DNA from 3 places in the Listeria sp. SHR_NRA_18 genome. Region 1 is predicted to be linked to each of the others. Evidence: predicted binding sites of a transcription regulator. Region 1 holds the regulator's gene; each other region holds the start of a gene.
The links. The regulator Rex, encoded in region 1, represses fermentation and respiration genes when NADH is low (regulators of the CRP and FNR family bind a similar motif). The targets are predictions, from matches to a motif close to TTGTGAAATATTTCACAA.
Positions count from the first base shown of each region.

Region 2: a site for Rex is predicted at 2,384-2,401, ahead of DUK53_RS04330 (cytochrome ubiquinol oxidase subunit I). Genes of this name have one in related genera too.
Region 3: a site for Rex is predicted at 3,177-3,194, ahead of pplA (extracellular electron transfer flavoprotein PplA). Genes of this name have one in related genera too.

Region 1 covers NZ_QPKR01000009.1:13,337-19,021, reverse strand. Annotated here, with positions in the region: gene DUK53_RS13065 (KUP/HAK/KT family potassium transporter) at 1-701, shown strand, start outside; gene DUK53_RS13060 (ABC-F family ATP-binding cassette domain-containing protein) at 1,008-2,954, opposite strand; gene DUK53_RS13055 (redox-sensing transcriptional repressor Rex) at 3,332-3,973, shown strand; gene DUK53_RS13050 (aminoglycoside 6-adenylyltransferase) at 4,008-4,832, shown strand; gene DUK53_RS13045 (DNA glycosylase AlkZ-like family protein) at 4,835-5,685, shown strand, end outside.
Region 2 covers NZ_QPKR01000002.1:37,208-42,892, forward strand. Annotated here, with positions in the region: gene cydB (cytochrome d ubiquinol oxidase subunit II) at 1-833, opposite strand, end outside; gene DUK53_RS04330 (cytochrome ubiquinol oxidase subunit I) at 835-2,259, opposite strand; gene tadA (tRNA adenosine(34) deaminase TadA) at 2,704-3,177, opposite strand; gene DUK53_RS04340 (acetate--CoA ligase) at 3,323-4,906, shown strand; gene DUK53_RS04345 (GNAT family N-acetyltransferase) at 4,979-5,419, shown strand.
Region 3 covers NZ_QPKR01000013.1:48,179-53,863, reverse strand. Annotated here, with positions in the region: gene menA (1,4-dihydroxy-2-naphthoate polyprenyltransferase) at 1-793, opposite strand, end outside; gene DUK53_RS15385 (FAD:protein FMN transferase) at 809-1,885, opposite strand; gene pplA (extracellular electron transfer flavoprotein PplA) at 2,048-2,950, opposite strand; gene DUK53_RS15375 (FAD-dependent oxidoreductase) at 3,347-5,230, shown strand; gene DUK53_RS15370 (NusG domain II-containing protein) at 5,345-5,685, shown strand, end outside.

The DNA of each region.
Region 1 (5,685 bases):
GAGGCTTTGTCGCCGTTGTCATGGCCGTTGCCATCATGGCGCTCATGTACATCTGGTTCAGCGGTTACCAACTAAAAACGAAACTAGTGAAAAACGTTTCCCTGAAAAAATTCGTACCGATGCTTGCCAAATTAAAAGTCGATACAGCCTATCCAAAATTTGCGCATAATCTGGTTTACCTGACGAGTAGCCGTAACCCATATCGCGTCGAACATGAAGTCATGGCTTCGATTCTCGATAAACGTCCCAAGCGCGCCGATGTCTATTGGTTCGTGAACGTTCAAGTGGTCGATGGGCCTTACGCCGCGTATTATACGGTCGAAAGTTTTGACAGTGATTTCGTGGTTCGCGTGCAATTGAAACTAGGTTTTCGCGTCGAGCAAGATATCAACGTGTTCCTCCAACAAATCGCGAAAGACCTCATTTCCAAAGGCGCACTCGACCAGCAAAAACGGAAATATACAGCGAAGAACGGCCGAACACTCGGCGATTTCTGCTTCGTTATCGTAAAAGACGAGCTGAGCACCGAGGCCGATCTAACGAATTGGCAACGCGTCATCATGCGGAGTAAACTGTTCATCAAGCGATTCACCACCTCACCAGAAAATTGGTTTGGCCTAGAGTACAGCGACGTTCAAATAGAAAATGTCCCACTATACCTCTCCAAGAAAAAAGTCGTGAAAATTCGCGAGTGGAGTTAAAAAACGGGGTTGGGACATAACTCCAAACAAGATAAAATCGCCTTACCCTTCATTTTTGGGTAAGACGAAAATATTGCTTTACACAAATCGAGCGAAAGCGTTTGTATTCAGGGGATTTGGTGGAAGCCGGAAGCGGAGCATACTGGTGTATGTGATGACTGAAAGCAGGGAGAGGGTAGTTTCCTCGACCATGCAAGAAGTTAAGCGTAGCAAGTATTGCGTAGCAGAACCGGAAGTCCGCCAAATCCCCTGAATGCGAGCGCTTGTCGCCGATTTATTTGGCTTATGCACCAGACACGTTTTTTGTTATTCTTCCAGTTCCTCACTCAAAATCGTCCATTCCTCCATCAAATTCTCACTCGATTGTTTCAGAAGGTCTAGCTGCTCCGTCCGTTCATAAGCAGCTTCATGATTTTGATAAACCGCCGGATCTAACAATTCCTGCTCAATCTCACTAATTTTGAGGTCCGTTTCTTCCATCCGTGTCTCGATTTCATCCAATTTCCGCTTCTTCTGACGCATCACTTTTTGCTGTTCCTTATCCAAATGATACGCCTGTTTATTCGTTGCTAACTGCTTCTCCTCAGGATTCGTCTGTTGTTTTTGCAACGCATCAAGTCGTGCATGTTCTCTTTGCTCCGCGATTTTATCCTGATAGTAATCATAATCGCCGAGGTAAACCTGCGCGCGCGTCGGGTGCATTTCGACAATTTTCGAGGCAATTCGATTGATAAAATACCGATCATGCGACACAAACAAAATCGTCCCTTCAAAATCAATCAACGCAGCCTCGAGAACTTCCTTGCTCTCAATATCCAAATGGTTTGTCGGCTCATCCAGAATCAGTAAATTAGCGCCAATCAACGTCAATTTCGCGAGGGCAACACGCGCTTTTTCGCCACCACTAAGCGTATTGACCACCTTCAAAACATCATCATCAGAAAATAAAAAATTCCCTAGCGTCGTGCGAATCGCTTGTTCATTCAGATCAGGATAATCATCCCAAAGCTCATGCAAAATCGATTTATTGGAATCCAGTTTCGCCTGTTCTTGATCATAATAACCAATCTGAACGTTGGTACCAAAGCGATATTCACCAGAAAGCGCCGGAATGTCCCCAATCAATGTTTTTAGCAACGTGGATTTCCCGATCCCGTTTGGCCCAACAAGCGCAATACTTTCATGCCGCTTCATATCGAAAGTCAGCTTTTCCGAAACCCGTTTATCGACCGCATAACCAATCGCCAAATCCTCCACGAAAAGCACATCCTTGCCACTAGAACGGTCAAATTGGAAACCAAAATGCGCCGTCTTTTCACTGCCTTGCGGACGGTCCAACCGATCTAATTTCTCCAACTGTTTTCGGCGACTCTGCGCCCGTTTCGTCGTCGAAGCCCGAACGATATTCCGCGCCACAAAGTCCTCCAATTTTGCGATTTTCTCCTGTTGTTTATCGAATTCCTTCCATTGCTGCTCCAATTTTGCCTGCTTCTGAACGAGGTAACGCGAATAATTCCCAACGTAGCGATCAATCTGCGTGCGGCTAATCTCATACACTTGATTCACCACTTTATCCAAGAAATACCGGTCATGCGAAACGATGAGTAGCGCGCCTTTGTAATTCTGCAAATAGGACTCAAGCCAAGAAAGCGTCGCGATGTCCAGATGGTTTGTCGGCTCATCGAGAATCAGAATATCATGTCGCGCCAGAAGTAGTTTTGCCAAAGCAAGCCGCGTTTTTTGACCACCACTAAGCGACGCAATCAGTTTCTCATAATCCGCCTCGAAAAAACGCAAACCGTGCAAGACCGAGCGAATATCCGCCTCATATTGGTATCCACCTTGTTCCTTAAACGCGTGCTGCAACGAATCGTATTCCTTCATTGTTTGCTCGTACTGCACCTTGTTCTCATAAATCGCAGGGTCGCCAAGCCGTTCCTCAAGCGCGCGTAAATCTTGCTCCATAGCCCGAAGCCCTGTGAAAACATCCAGCATTTCATTCCAAATCGTTTTCGAAGACTCAAGGCCAGTATTTTGCGCCAAATAACCAATTTGGACATGCTTCGGCTTTGAAATCGTGCCGCCATCATAACTAATCTGCCCAGCAATAATTTTCAAAAGCGTCGATTTCCCCGCACCATTCCGACCAACCAGCGCAATCCGATCATTCGTCTGCACTTCTAATTTTATATTTTCTAATATCGTTTCAGCGCCAAAATTTTTGACAATCTGTTGTACTTGTAAAAGTATCATTTTTAAATTCTCCTTCATCTCAAAATCCGTCTCTTCTTAGTTTATCGCAAAGCAAGGAGAGAAGCAATGTCTTGAGAAAGGAAACGCTTACGATAATAGAATTCACAAACTCAATCTTGTGAAATAACTAGCAATATAACATCTTTTGCTGTATAATGGAATCCAACAAGCGTTGTAACAAAATAGTAACATATCATTTGAGCAAAAACATTGTGAAATCTATGTGAAATGTTTATAGTGAATAAGCAAGCATGTGAAATGAACAACGATACGAATTAGCGCAATCGTTTTTGTTATATCTCCATGTTTAGTAGCACAAGGATGGCGTGCGAAAGCCACCGTCCACTTACAAATCAAAAGGAAGAAGGGAAACAAACATGATCGAGGAAACGGGCAAGATTCCACAAGCCACAGCAAAGCGTTTGCCGCTTTACCACCGCTATTTAAAGTATTTGCATGAGTCAGGAAAAGAACGCGTATCATCCGCAGAATTAAGCGAGGCTGTGAAAGTTGATTCAGCAACGATTCGTCGCGATTTCTCCTATTTTGGAGCACTTGGCAAGAAAGGTTACGGCTATAATGTGTCCTATATTTTGGACTTCTTTAGCAAGACGCTGAGCCAAGACAAGCAAACGAACGTAGCCATTATCGGTGTCGGTAATTTGGGGACCGCACTATTACACTACAATTTCATGAAAAATAATAATATAAAAATTGTCGCGGCGTTTGACGTCGATGCAAACAAAGTTGGAACGGTGCAACAAGACATTCCAATTTTCCACTTAAACGATATGCAAGATTTGCTGAAGGAGAACAAAGTCGAAGTCGTTATTTTAACCGTGCCATCCGATGAAGCACAAACAACCGTAGATCGCTTGCTAGAAGCCGATGTGAAAGGCATTCTGAACTTTACACCAGCACGTATCAGCGTACCAAAACACGTGCGCGTGCATCACATCGATCTAACAACCGAACTACAAACACTGATTTACTTCCTAGAAAACTATCCAAACAAATAATAACCGAAGAGCCAGACGCGATGTTTGGCTCTTTTTGGCGAGGAGGAAAGCCACTATGCTTAAAAAAATTGTCACGTGGGCACAGCACCAAAATCAAGTCTGTGCGCTCGTACTAGAAGGTTCGCTCGCGAAAAAGCAAGACGTAGATGCCCTATCAGACTTAGACATCAACGTCTGGTTCACCGGAGAAGTTCCGTTCGGAAAAACAGTAGAATGGCTCGCAGAAATCGGCGATGTACTTATCGAAAACCAGCTACATATGGACACACCAGCCGGTGAAATCGCAACCCAGCTCGTCATCTTCCAAAACGGCATCAAGGTCGATTTTTCCTTCTGGCCGATCACCTATCTAGATAATCCTTTCCCGTACTATGAAAAAATGGAAATACTACTAGATAAAGGCGCATACACCCAGCAAATCAAGCGATGCGTCCGTGAAAAAACGAAACTCGCGATGGAAAAGGCTGATTTCAACCAAATCGTGAACGAGTTCTGGTTCGAGTTACATTACGTTGCAAAATTTCTCAAACGCAAAGAAATCTGGTTTGTGCAAGACATCCAAGCAGGCATCCGCGCGAATTATCTTTTACCAATGTTAGAAGAACAAGCCCGCATCACCGAGCGAAATCCATCTTTTTCAGGTCGCAAAATGGAAACTTGGCTCGATCCCGTGTATTTCAACCGCTTACCATCGATTTTTGCCGACTATTCATTGGAAGCAAACTGGCAAGCCATGTGGGAAGAAATCTCGATATTTGAAGAAGTCACCGATTTTATCAGGAAACACTACCAATTCGAGCTCCCAACAGCTAAAATAGAAGGAATGAAGCACTTATTACGCGGCATACAGGAGGGATAATTTTGTTCACAAAAGCAGAAATAACGCAAATACGGCTACACAAATTAGGAATGGACGAACCGTTCGCCGATTCAACAACATTCATGAACCAAGCAATCGCCCTGCAATCGCAAAACCACCAACCAGCACTCGTGAATTTTTTACAACACGTAGACATGCGTTGGCGCGACGCAGAACAGTTTTTCGAAGACGCGCAAGTCATAAAAATCTGGGCCAACCGATTAACACTCCACACTTTTTTAGCAGCAGATTGGGAAATGGTGTTCCGCGTTTTTGGCACACGGACGAACATCGTACACCGACTTTGTAAAAAAGAAGGCATTGATTTGGAAGCAATTTTGGCGGAAATAGACAAGCTTGGAAGAGGGCAAGAAGTGGTGAGTCGCAAGGAACTGGAAGCGATTATTGGCGATTATTCCGCGCAGGTCAGATCCGCAATCATTGCCCAAGCCGCGATACGAGGCATTTTATATTTGCTACCATCGAGCGATACGATTAGAAATTACAGTCACCGCATGCGATTAGGCAATTATAAAAAGTGGACGAGCGACCCTGAGAAAGATATCGAGGCACTGATGACATTGATACGTCGCTATTTAGCAGGATACGGCCCCGCAACTTGGGACGATTTCAGGCATTGGAGTGGTTTGAACATCGGCGAAATAAAGCCAGCAATAACAAGATTGGCAACAGAACTCGACACATTCACGCTAGAAGGCCAAACCTATCACGCACTAAAAGGCGAAAAAACCGTACCAGCATCCGAAAAAGTATTTTTATCAGGAAAATTCGACCAATCCGTAATCGCCTACAAAGACCCAACATGGATCATGACCGAAGCCCAGCGAAAATC
Region 2 (5,685 bases), on a different contig from region 1:
ATTACACGCGGGAATAATCCTGCAAAAATCGCACCGATCGTCCCAACAATTCCAAGTCCACTAAAGGCAAACGCCCAACCTTCGCGGCCCTTCCAAAGAGCAAGCGCAGAGATTACATAGAACACGACCGTTGCGCCAATCATAATCGGCAACAAAATCGGACGAGCTTGGAAAATATCTGTATAGAAGAACGCCATCACGACGAAAATCGCAAGGACAGGAACCGTTACAAACCACATCCGTTTTGCAATACGAGTCGCGCGCTCACGAAGATCATCATGCGTACGAAGCGTAATAAACAGCAAACCGTGGAAGTAACAAATCAGCGTCACAGTCAACCCACCCATAAGCGAGAACGGCGTAATGTAATCAAAGAATCCTGCATTCATATTCATTTCACTATTAATCGGCATCCCCGCAACAAGTGACGAGAACAAGACGCCAAGTAAGAACGGCGGCAAAATACTACCGATAAAAATAACCCAATCCCACGTCTTCACCCAAGCTTTTGTATCATGTTTCCCACGGAATTCAAACGAAACACCACGGCCAATGAGCGCCAGCAAGAAGAACACAAGTGGAATGTAATACCCACTAAACATCGTCGCATACCAGTTAGGAAACGCCGCAAAAATCGCGCCCCCAGCCGTCAGCAACCAAACCTCATTTGCATCCCAGAACGGTCCAATCGTATTGATTAAAACACGACGCTCCAAATCATTCCGAGCCACAAAACGAGTCGAAATCCCAACACCGAAGTCAAAACCTTCCAAGAAGAAAAAGCCGATGAAAAGTACAGCAACTAAAAGGAACCACAGTTCGTTTAATTCCATCTTAATTCGCCCCCTTTAAATCAAATGGATCGACAGACGCTGGTTCTTTTTTGCCTTTTTTCTTATCGTGATTATGCGCGTCAGGTCCAGCCTTAATTTCGCGAATAAATAGCCATACGAGTACAATCGCGAGCGCTAAATAAATCGCTGAAAACGCAATGAGTGAGAACAAAATCGAGCCCGCCGAAACGTTCGGTGAAACTCCGTCCGCCGTTGACATGTAGCCAAAGACCACCCACGGTTGCCGTCCAACTTCCGTCATAATCCAACCCATCGAGTTCGCGATGAATGGGAAAGCAATCATCGGAATCATCAGACGTAGATACACTTTTGAAGTCGTTAATTTTTTGCGCCATGCAAGGAAAGCTCCCCACAAGCCGAATAGAATCATCAACATCCCTGAAAGCACCATAATCCGGAAGCTCCAGAAGGACGTTTTAACAGGTGGAATGTAGTTCATGTCCGCCCCGAAACGATCTTTATACTTCTCTTGATACTCTGCCTGTAGCGATTTCATACCTTGCACGCTACCAGAGAACGTCGAGTAAGAAAGGAAACTTAACGCGTATGGAATATTGACTTCCCACGTGTTTTTCTGGTTTTCCACATCAATCCCCGCGATCATCGTCCACGGTGCCGGATCGGCTGTATCCTCCCAAATCCCTTCCGTCGCCGCCATTTTCATCGGTTGCGTTTTAACAAGATATTGCGCTTGTTGGTGACCACTGAAGGCCGTACCAAAACCACCGATAATAACGAGAACGAGCGCGATCTGGAACGATTTTCGGAAAAAGTCCACATCTTGCTTTTTAAGTAATTTGTACGCGCTGACCCCGGCTACAAAGAACGCCCCCGTCGCGAACGCACCAAAGATAACGTGTGGGAACTCCACAAGTAACTGTCCATTCGTAATAAGCGCCCAGAAATCGTTCATTTCCGCACGTCCATTGATTTCTTGGAACCCTACTGGATGTTGCATGAATGAGTTCGCCGCTAAAATCCAGAACGCGGAGAAAACCGTTCCAAGTGCAACAAGCCAAATACACGCCAAATGTAATTTCTTGTTCAAGCGATCCCAACCGAAGATCCAAAGTCCGATAAATGTCGATTCCATAAAGAAAGCAAGTAGCGCTTCAATAGCAAGCGGTGCCCCAAATACGTCCCCTACGAATCTCGAATAATCCGACCAGTTCATCCCGAATTGGAATTCCTGAATAATCCCTGTTACTACCCCTACCGCGAAGTTAATTAAGAACAAATGCCCCCAAAACTTCGACATTTTTTTGTAGATTTCTTTTTTCTTCACAACATACAACGTTTCCATAAGAGCAACCATAAATACAAGTCCAATAGAAAGCGGTACAAATAAGAAATGGAAAACGGTTGTTGATCCGAACTGAAGTCTAGCTAAGAAAAGTTTATCCACCTTTTTTCCTCCTTTTGTGTTATTTGGGCGTTTAACCCCTTTTGTTTAGCGTTATCATAATTTGCCGATTGTATACTATACACGTTAATCGCTTGTGAAAAACTGCGAATACTATTGCAGTTGGTTGTGTTTTAATTCACAAATGATTTTGTAAGAAAAGAAACATGTGAAAATCCCCTGTTTACCGTGAAAAATTTCTATTTTTCAGGCTTTGTCTATTTTCTCACATAAATATGTACAGCTCGGTTCATTAGAATAAGTTTTACCTAGTTCTTATTCTATCTCATTTTGCCCTAGATTTGTTTAGTTCTTTTGGTTCTATTTTCATAAGGGAAAACGTGGAGGCTCGAAATGAGTCGGGTGGCTCAATTGAGTGGCATCAGTTTATTGCGCATTTTTTCACATAAAACAGTATAATGGATGTTAATTGCATTAAAATAGGTATTAAGGCTTCTTTTGCTGTTTTTTCTTCGCGCGCAAATCTCGGAAAAAGTTCGTTAAAATGGCACCGCATTCATCCACTAGGATTCCTGATTCGACCTCGCACTGGTGATTGAAGCGCGAATCTTGGAGTAGGTTCATGAGTGTTCCGGCAGTTCCAGCTTTTGGATCGGCAGCTCCGTAGTAGACGGTGGCAATACGGGAGAGTAAAATCGCGCCGCTGCACATTGGGCATGGTTCGAGCGTGACATAGAGTTCCGCGCCTTCGAGTCGCCAGGCATCTTGGTTTTTGCAGGCGTCTTGGATGGCTAGAATTTCAGCGTGCGTGATGGCATTTTTCGTTGTTTCGCGGAGATTGTGCGCGCGTCCGATGATTTCCCCGTTAAGCACGACAACCGCGCCGATTGGGACTTCTCCTTTTTCGCGTGCTTTTTCGGCTTCGATTAGGGCCTCGCGCATGTAGGTTTCTTTAGACATGAATTGTTCTCCCCCTCTTGATTATTCTTTATTTTAGCATAGGGATGCGGTTTGTGTCTTTTATTTGCTTTGGTTGGAATCATATAGTACCATGTATTAATACTAGGTCATAAAAAACGAATTGAAAACAAGGAGATGTTACCAAATGAAATCAGAAAATTTAATTGCCCCTGAATTTTATAATATTACGGATGAGATTGCACAATTTGACTCGGAGAAGACGGCGCTGATTTGGCAGAATGAGGCTGGGAATGTGAAGGAATGGTCATATCATCATTTGTTGGAGCAGGCGAACGGGTTTGCGAATGTGATCAAGGATGCTGGAATTGGGAAGGGCGACCACGTGATCGTGATGATGCCGCGCTTGCTTGAGACGTACGCGGTTTATATGGGGATTTGGCTGACGGGCGCGATTATTATTCCGGCCTCAGAGCTTTTGAAGGCGCACGATTTGGAGTATCGGATTCATCATGCGAACGTGAAAGCTGTGATTGCGGACGCGAGTTGTACTGCGGAATTTGATAAAATTGTGGACGCGCCAAGTGTCGTGACGCGGATTGTTGTTGGTGCGGACGGTGTGCGCGATGGTTGGCAGAGTTATGAGCGGTTGGTTGAGGATGCCGACGCTGAGTTTGAGAAGGTAGCGACGCGCAAGGATGATCCGTGTTTGCTGGCCTTTACGTCAGGCACGACGGGGAATCCGAAGGGTGTGGTGCACGTGCATGGTTGGGGTTACGCGCATATTCGGATCGCTGCGGACCACTGGTTGGATATCCGCGAGGGCGACACGGTTTGGGCAACGGCTGGACCTGGCTGGCAAAAATGGGTTTGGTCGCCGTTCTTGTCTGTTCTAGGTAAGGGCGCGACGGGTTTCATTTATAGCGGTCGTTTCCGTCCCGCGAAACAGTTGGAACTTTTGCAAGATAGGAAGATTAACGTGTTGTGCTGTACGCCGACGGAATACCGTTTGATGGCGAAAGCAGATCACTTGGGTGCGTATGATTTGAGTCATTTGCGCAGCGCCGTTTCTGCTGGTGAGCCGCTGAACCGCGAAGTGATCACGGTTTTCCAAGACAATTTTGACATTAAGGTTCGCGATGGTTATGGCCAGACCGAGAGTACGCTTCTGATTGGGACGCTTGTGGAGTTTCCGATTCGTCCGGGGTCGATGGGCAAGCCGATTATGCCGGAGTACATGGCGATTATTGATGAAAATGGCCAGCCTGTTGGTGTCGGCGAAATTGGCGATATCGCGATGCGCAAGGATTTCCCAGCGCTGTTCCAAGAATATTACAAAGAACCTGAGCGTCTGGAAAAAGCGATTCGCGGCGATTATTTCGTGTCCGGCGACCGCGCGTATCGTGATGAGGACGATTATTACTGGTTCCAAGGCCGCAATGACGATATTATTATTAGTTCCGGATATACAATTGGACCGTTTGAGGTGGAAGATGCGTTGACAAATCATCCGAGCGTGAAAGAAGTAGCGGTTGTAGCGAGCCCCGATGAGATTCGCGGTACGGTTGTGAAGGCGTTCATCGTTTTGAAAGACGGTTTTGTTGGGGATGCGACGCTTGTGAAAGAGCTGCAGAACTTCACGAAAGAACACACCGCACCGTATAAATATCCACGCCGCATTGAATTTGTAGAAAGTTTGCCAAAAACCGATTCCGGAAAAGTTCGCCGAGTAGCCCTGCGCGACGCAGAATTCGCGAAAACCGCACAATAATCGTTGCCAAATCCCGCAAAATTGGGTACAATCATTCCAAGTAACTTGCTTTTGAGAGAGGGAATGGTATAGATGGAGACACGGTTTATAGAGGCCACCCAAACACACGATTTGCGCCACCGCGTGCTAATTCCAGATCACCCAGTGGAGGCACTTGTCTACCCCGGAGACGAGGATCAGACGACGTTTCATGTTGGCGTGTTTGATGACGACGAGAAACTGGTTGCGATTGGGAGTTTTTACGAAGAATCAGATAACCATTTTAAAGGTGAAAAACAGTACCGTTTACGCGGCATGGCGAGCGATTCCAACGCACGATTGCGCGGACTTGGAAAAGCTGTGATTGTGTTCGCGGAGGAAGAGCTGGCGCGACGTGACGCCGACTTGCTTTGGTGTAATGCACGCGTGATAGCCACTGGATTTTATGAGAAAATGGGATTCTATTCGGTTGGAGAAGAGTTCGTGATTCCGAAGATTGGTGGGCATTATCGGATGGGGAAAGATTATAAATGATGCAACAAAGCCCAAATCTCTGGTCGGAGATTTGGGCTTTGTTTTGGTAACATAGAATGTCCTTACTGGGTCATAAAACCTGGTAAAGAATCTACAATATTAAGCAACCTGTTTGAAAAATAGATCATTCTTATTCATGGGTTCTTCTCTCTGATTAGTAATCACTTACCTATACGAGAAGTATAACACAGCTTAATACGGAAATTTATATTTTTCATAGTCATACAGCACGACAACTGTCACTCTACCATTTTTGTAATCCATTC
Region 3 (5,685 bases), on a different contig from region 1:
GCATGATTGGGCTAAGGAATCCGATGATGACGGAAACGATGATCGCCGCAAAAGAGGCATAGTACAGCGCATTAAACAAGATTACCGCGTATTTTTTGCTGATGTAGTATGGCAACGTGTAACGGTGGTTCCGGATATCTTCCTCTAAATCGCAAATGTTATTGGCTAGCATGATGTTGGCTATCGTGAAAATGCACGGCAAGGACACGACGGCGATTCGGATAACTTCTATTATATTCACTTTCACAGTAACCCATTCGCCTGACCAAATCAAGTTTGCGATTCCTGCATCGTAGGCATTCACGTAAATCGCTAGAAACACGATACCAAACCCCATCGTCACGCCAGAAAAAATTTCTCCAAGCGGCATGCGCGACAATGGGACTGGGCCGAACGTGTATAGAATCCCGATGCAAAAACAGACGAATCCGACCAGCAGGACTAGTAAATCCGTTTCTACAACAAGCCAGACACCGAGTCCTGTCGCGATTAAAAACATGACAAAAATCGTGATGATCACTGTTTTTTCCGATATTCGTTCTTGACCGATGACATTACTCGTCGTCCTGTAGTCATAATCGTGATTGTTCGTCGCTTTCCGGTAGTCCATATAGTTATTAATTGCCGTTGTCGTTAAATCGAAAATCAACATCGAACCAAAGAAAATCAGCGTGTTCTCCCAATTAAATAAATCATATTGATATACCGCGAATAACGTACCAATGATAAATGGAAAAACACTCGCAATCTTCGTCTGGATTTCTACCAATTTCAAAAATGCTGGTATCGACACTTCTGACACTCCTTTTTAATTCGCCATTTTGAAATTCTTATCTGTTAATTTGAACTTCCCTTGCAAGCCAGACGTGATGTATACCTTTTTCTCTTTACTTACAAAAATCGCTTCGACGCCTTTGTATGTCTCGATGAAGTCCATACCGCCTTGGATGCCTTTGGAGAATGTCGCTGTGGACAAGCCGTCGCCGTCAATCGATTTCTTAGAGACAATGGACACACCTGCAATGTCGTTGTCGAATGGATAACCTGTTTTCGGATCGAGTAAATGGTGGTATTTCACTCCATCTACTTCTAGGAAACGCTCGTAAATCCCTGATGTAACGATGGATTTGTTGGCTTCTGGAATCGTACCAATGACTGTACCGCGTGATTCGAATGGATCTTGAATACCCACAACCCAGTCGCCACCTTTAGGACTGTCACCTTTCACGATGATATTTCCGCCGAGATCAATAATCGCTGTCGTTACTTTGTTTTCATCTAACACATCGGCTACTTCATCTGCAATGTAACCTTTAGCAATAGCGCCGAGATCAAGCTCCATGCCCTTTTCTTCTAGGTAAACCGTCTTTTTAGCATCGTCTAACTTCACTTTTTTATAATCAATTAGTGGCAAAACTGCGTCGATTTCTGCTTGGCTCGGTTTTCTCGCGTCATCAAAACCGATGTGCCATAGAGAAGTCAGCGGGCCAATCGTGATGTCGAAGCTACCACCTGAGCTCGCGCTATATTTCAAGCCTTCTTTAATAAGATAGTAAACATCATCGTTCACCTTCACAGGGTTTTTACCGGCAGCCAAGTTCACCTTGTCTACTTCAGAAGTTTTACCGCTATCGCTCGTCGTAATCTGCTTATCTAGCTCCTTGATTCGGTCAAAGGCTTTGAGAAGGACGTCCTCTTTTCCTTTGTCGTAAATTTTAACTACATTGATTGTCCCCATTAAAAAATCGGTTTTTGTATATGGTTGGGCAAGTATTTCTGAATCATTATCTTCTGATGCGCTGCTTTTCTTCGTATCGTCGTTCCCACATGCTGTAACAACGACCGCTAAAAGCATGAGCGTGATTAAAATATAAAATTTCTTCATTTGGATTGCACCTTTCCTTGTTTGGAATGAAATATAATATGGCTTTGTCGCTATTTTAATGTATCGGTGATTCGCATCATTGTCAAGGAAGTCGAGTAACCCCAACAAAAAAGGCTCCAGAGTTTTCGCCCTGAAGCCCTTCTTCGTTCCTTGCTATTTTACTTATTCAGAGTCAACTTTATTGAAAACTTTAATCATATCTGTGTTACCAGATTGCGCTGCATTGTAAAGTTGTGCTGCGTAGATTCTGAATGCGTCAGATGAATGTGTCGCACCAGTTACTACCGCAACGTCTGCTGGATTTTGTTTAGAAACCAACTCTTTGTTCAATGTCGGGATGTATTCTTGTGGACCTACGCCAGTTTTTGCTTTCATGTTTTTCTCGTAGTCAGCGTCGTCTGTTTTTAACTTGCCATCTTTGTCCACATAGTTGTAGTCAGATGTCGTGATTTTGCCATCTTTTACTTCCATGTTGAACACGACACGGTAGTTGTTAGCATAGTTTTGCTCTTCTAATGAGTATTTACCATCTTGTAAATCTGCACCATTGTTGATTTCAATTGTCGCTGTGTCAGCACGTTGCGCCGCTTGAATCAATTGGTTAGAGTAGTTGATGAATGTATCAGAAGAATGTGTTGCTCCTGTTACTACTTCTACATCTGCAGCTGATTGTTTAGAAACTAGAGAATCATTCAAAGCTGGGATGTATTCTTGTGGGCCTGTGCCTACTTTAGCTTTCATGTTTTTCTCATAGTCAGCATCGTCTGTTTTTAGCTTGCCGTCTTTATCTTTGTAGTTGTAATCAGATTCTGTGATTTTATTATCTTTAACTGTGATCGTCATGAAGGCTTTCCAACCTTTGTCGTCAAAGTTCTTTTCTTGCAATTTGTAAGTACCGTCTGTCATTGTACCATCTGTTTTAGCGTCCGCTTTCTTTGTATCTGTTTGTTTCGTGTCGCTGGATTTACTGTCACCATCGCTACTATTGTCGTTACCACACGCTACTAACAACATGCTTGAAGCCATTACTGCCGTCAGGGCCATTACCAACTTTTTCTTCTTCATAAAATTTGCTCCCACCTTTTAAAATATTACTTGTGATGACATGAACAATAAAATTGACACGAAATCAACAAGCTCACCTTAATTCCACTTAAATATAACATTATTGTCTCAATTTGTCTACACACAGTATGCATGATTCGAAAACCAAGAATTTTCAGAAAGCGATTACGTTCTTATTTTGCAATGATTTTTTTAAATTTTTCCCACTCAAATGGGGTTTGTTGCCCTGTGAAGGTTTTCACCTATTAATTCGCGTTTGTTTCTCATTTTTTGAGGGTAAAGACCCTAGACAGCCTTTGTTCTATCTGTTAAACTGGGTTAGGTTATTACTATAATGTTTTGGAACGCAGGACTTATAATTTTTGTGAATATACTTACAAGGAGTTGAGAAAGCATATGCCTGAAAAGAATATTGTTTTAATAGGGGCGGGATATGCAGGTGTACATGCGGCTAAGAAATTAGCGAAAAAGTACAAGAGAGACGAATCAGTAACCATCACGTTGATTGATAGACATTCCTATCATACGATGATGACTGAGTTGCACGAAGTAGCTGGGGGACGTGTTGAGCCAACAGCGATACAGTATGATTTGCGTCATTTGTTTAATCGTACGAAAGTCAAATTAGTGACGGACAACGTAACGCACGTTGATCACGAAACGAAAACGGTAACGACCGAAAATGGTAGCTATCCGTTTGATTACCTCGTTCTTGGTATGGGTGGCGAGCCTAATGACTTCGGAACGCCTGGTGTTAGCGAACACGGATTCACGCTTTGGTCTTGGGAAAACGCGGTGAAGTTGCGCGAACATATCGAAACGGTTGTGCATGACGCATCGGAAGAACAAGATGTGGCGAAACGCAAAGCCATGCTTACTTTTGCTATTTGTGGTTCTGGTTTTACTGGGATCGAAATGGTTGGAGAATTGCTTGACTGGAAAACGCGTCTTGCGAAAGATAATAAGGTCGATGTTTCTGAGATTGAATTGATTGTTGTCGAAGCGGCACCAACGATTCTGAACATGCTAGATCGGAAAGATGCTCAAAAAGCGGAAGACTTCATGCTGAAAAAAGGCATCAAGATTCTGAAAGATGCTGCGATCGTTGAAGTTAAAGCGGAAAGCATCGTTTTGAAATCTGGCGAAGAAATTCCAACGCATACATTAATTTGGACTGCTGGGGTTCGTGCGAATTCTGATACGAAAGATTACGGTATGGAAACAGCGCGTGCTGGTCGTTTGAAAGTTAATGAATACATGGAAGCTGAGAAGTTCGAAAACACGTACGTTATAGGTGACTTGGCTTATTATGAAGAGGAAGAAGGCAAACCGACTCCTCAAATCGTTGAAGCTGCTGAACAAACCGGGATGACTGCTGCTAAAAGTATCATCTCAGAAATCAGCGGGACGGAAAAAGAAGCGTATAAAGGGAAATATCACGGTGTCATGGTTTCGATTGGCTCCAAATATGGCGTCGCTAACCTAGGTGGATTACGCTTGCACGGTTGGTTCGCGATTTTCATGAAACACATGGTTAACCTTTACTACTTCTTTGGAATCCGTAGTGGTTATTATATGGCGCAATACGTTTCCCATGAATTTTTCCATATTCGAGATAATCGGAATATTTTCCGCGGTTGGACTTCTCGTTATGGTAACGTACTTTGGACATTGCCGCTTCGTATTTATGTCGGTTGGTTCTGGGTTGACGAGGCTCTTTCTAAGATTTACGGTGAAACGACGTGGGATAAAGTTAGCCTGACGAACTTAAAACCGTTATTCCAAGGACTCGGACCTGATTCATGGTTAACTGCGACAACTTCAAAAATGCCATTCGAGTGGTTACAAACAGACGCAACATCTGGCGCGTCACAAGCGGCCGGCGATGCTGCTGGTGCTGCTGCAACAAACGTAACAACACCAATTTTTGCGCATATGCCTGGTTGGTTTGAATGGATCATGAAACTTATCATGCCAAACCTCGACGTTGCTCTTTTCATGCAAAAAGTCGTTCCGTTTGTAGAACTTGCAATCGGTCTTGCGCTTGTTGTTGGTCTATTCACTTGGTTAGCTAGTATCGGAAGCGCTGGATTCCTAGTTATGTTCACACTCTGCGCTATGCTTGGTTGGGACAAATTCTGGGCGTTACCTGCTTCGATCGCTTTACTAAATGGCGCTGGACGTACATTTGGTTTAGATTATTGGGCTATGCCTTGGTTACAGAAACATCTTGGGCGCTGGTGGTACGGCAAGGAAAGTTCCATCTACCGCGACAAGTAATTTTATACGATTCATTCATAGCGAAAGGCAGCCGAAAAAAACTGCCTTTCGCTATATATTTTTGGCTTAGTGTATTACAATGAACATAAAGCTAGTTAGAGGGGGAAAAGAAACGTGAAGGAATATTTACATATGGTGAAGCGTTGGGATGTTATTATCATTGTGCTTTTGACCGTGCTTTCTTTTCTGCCTCTAGCTATTTTTACTTACGCGAAATCTCAAGAACCTGCCCCACCAGCTGGCTCGGAGTCGAAGTTGGTCGCGGTGATTAAAGTCGATGGCAAAGAGTTTAAGCGCGTCGATTTGACCGGTCATACAGGCGTTGATACGTTTAAGGTGACGGCGGATGATGGGGATTACAACGAGATTGAAGTGAAGGATGAGCGGATTCGGATTAGTGCGGCGAATTGTAATGACCAAGTTTGCGTCCGTGTTGGCGCGATTGGGAAACTCGG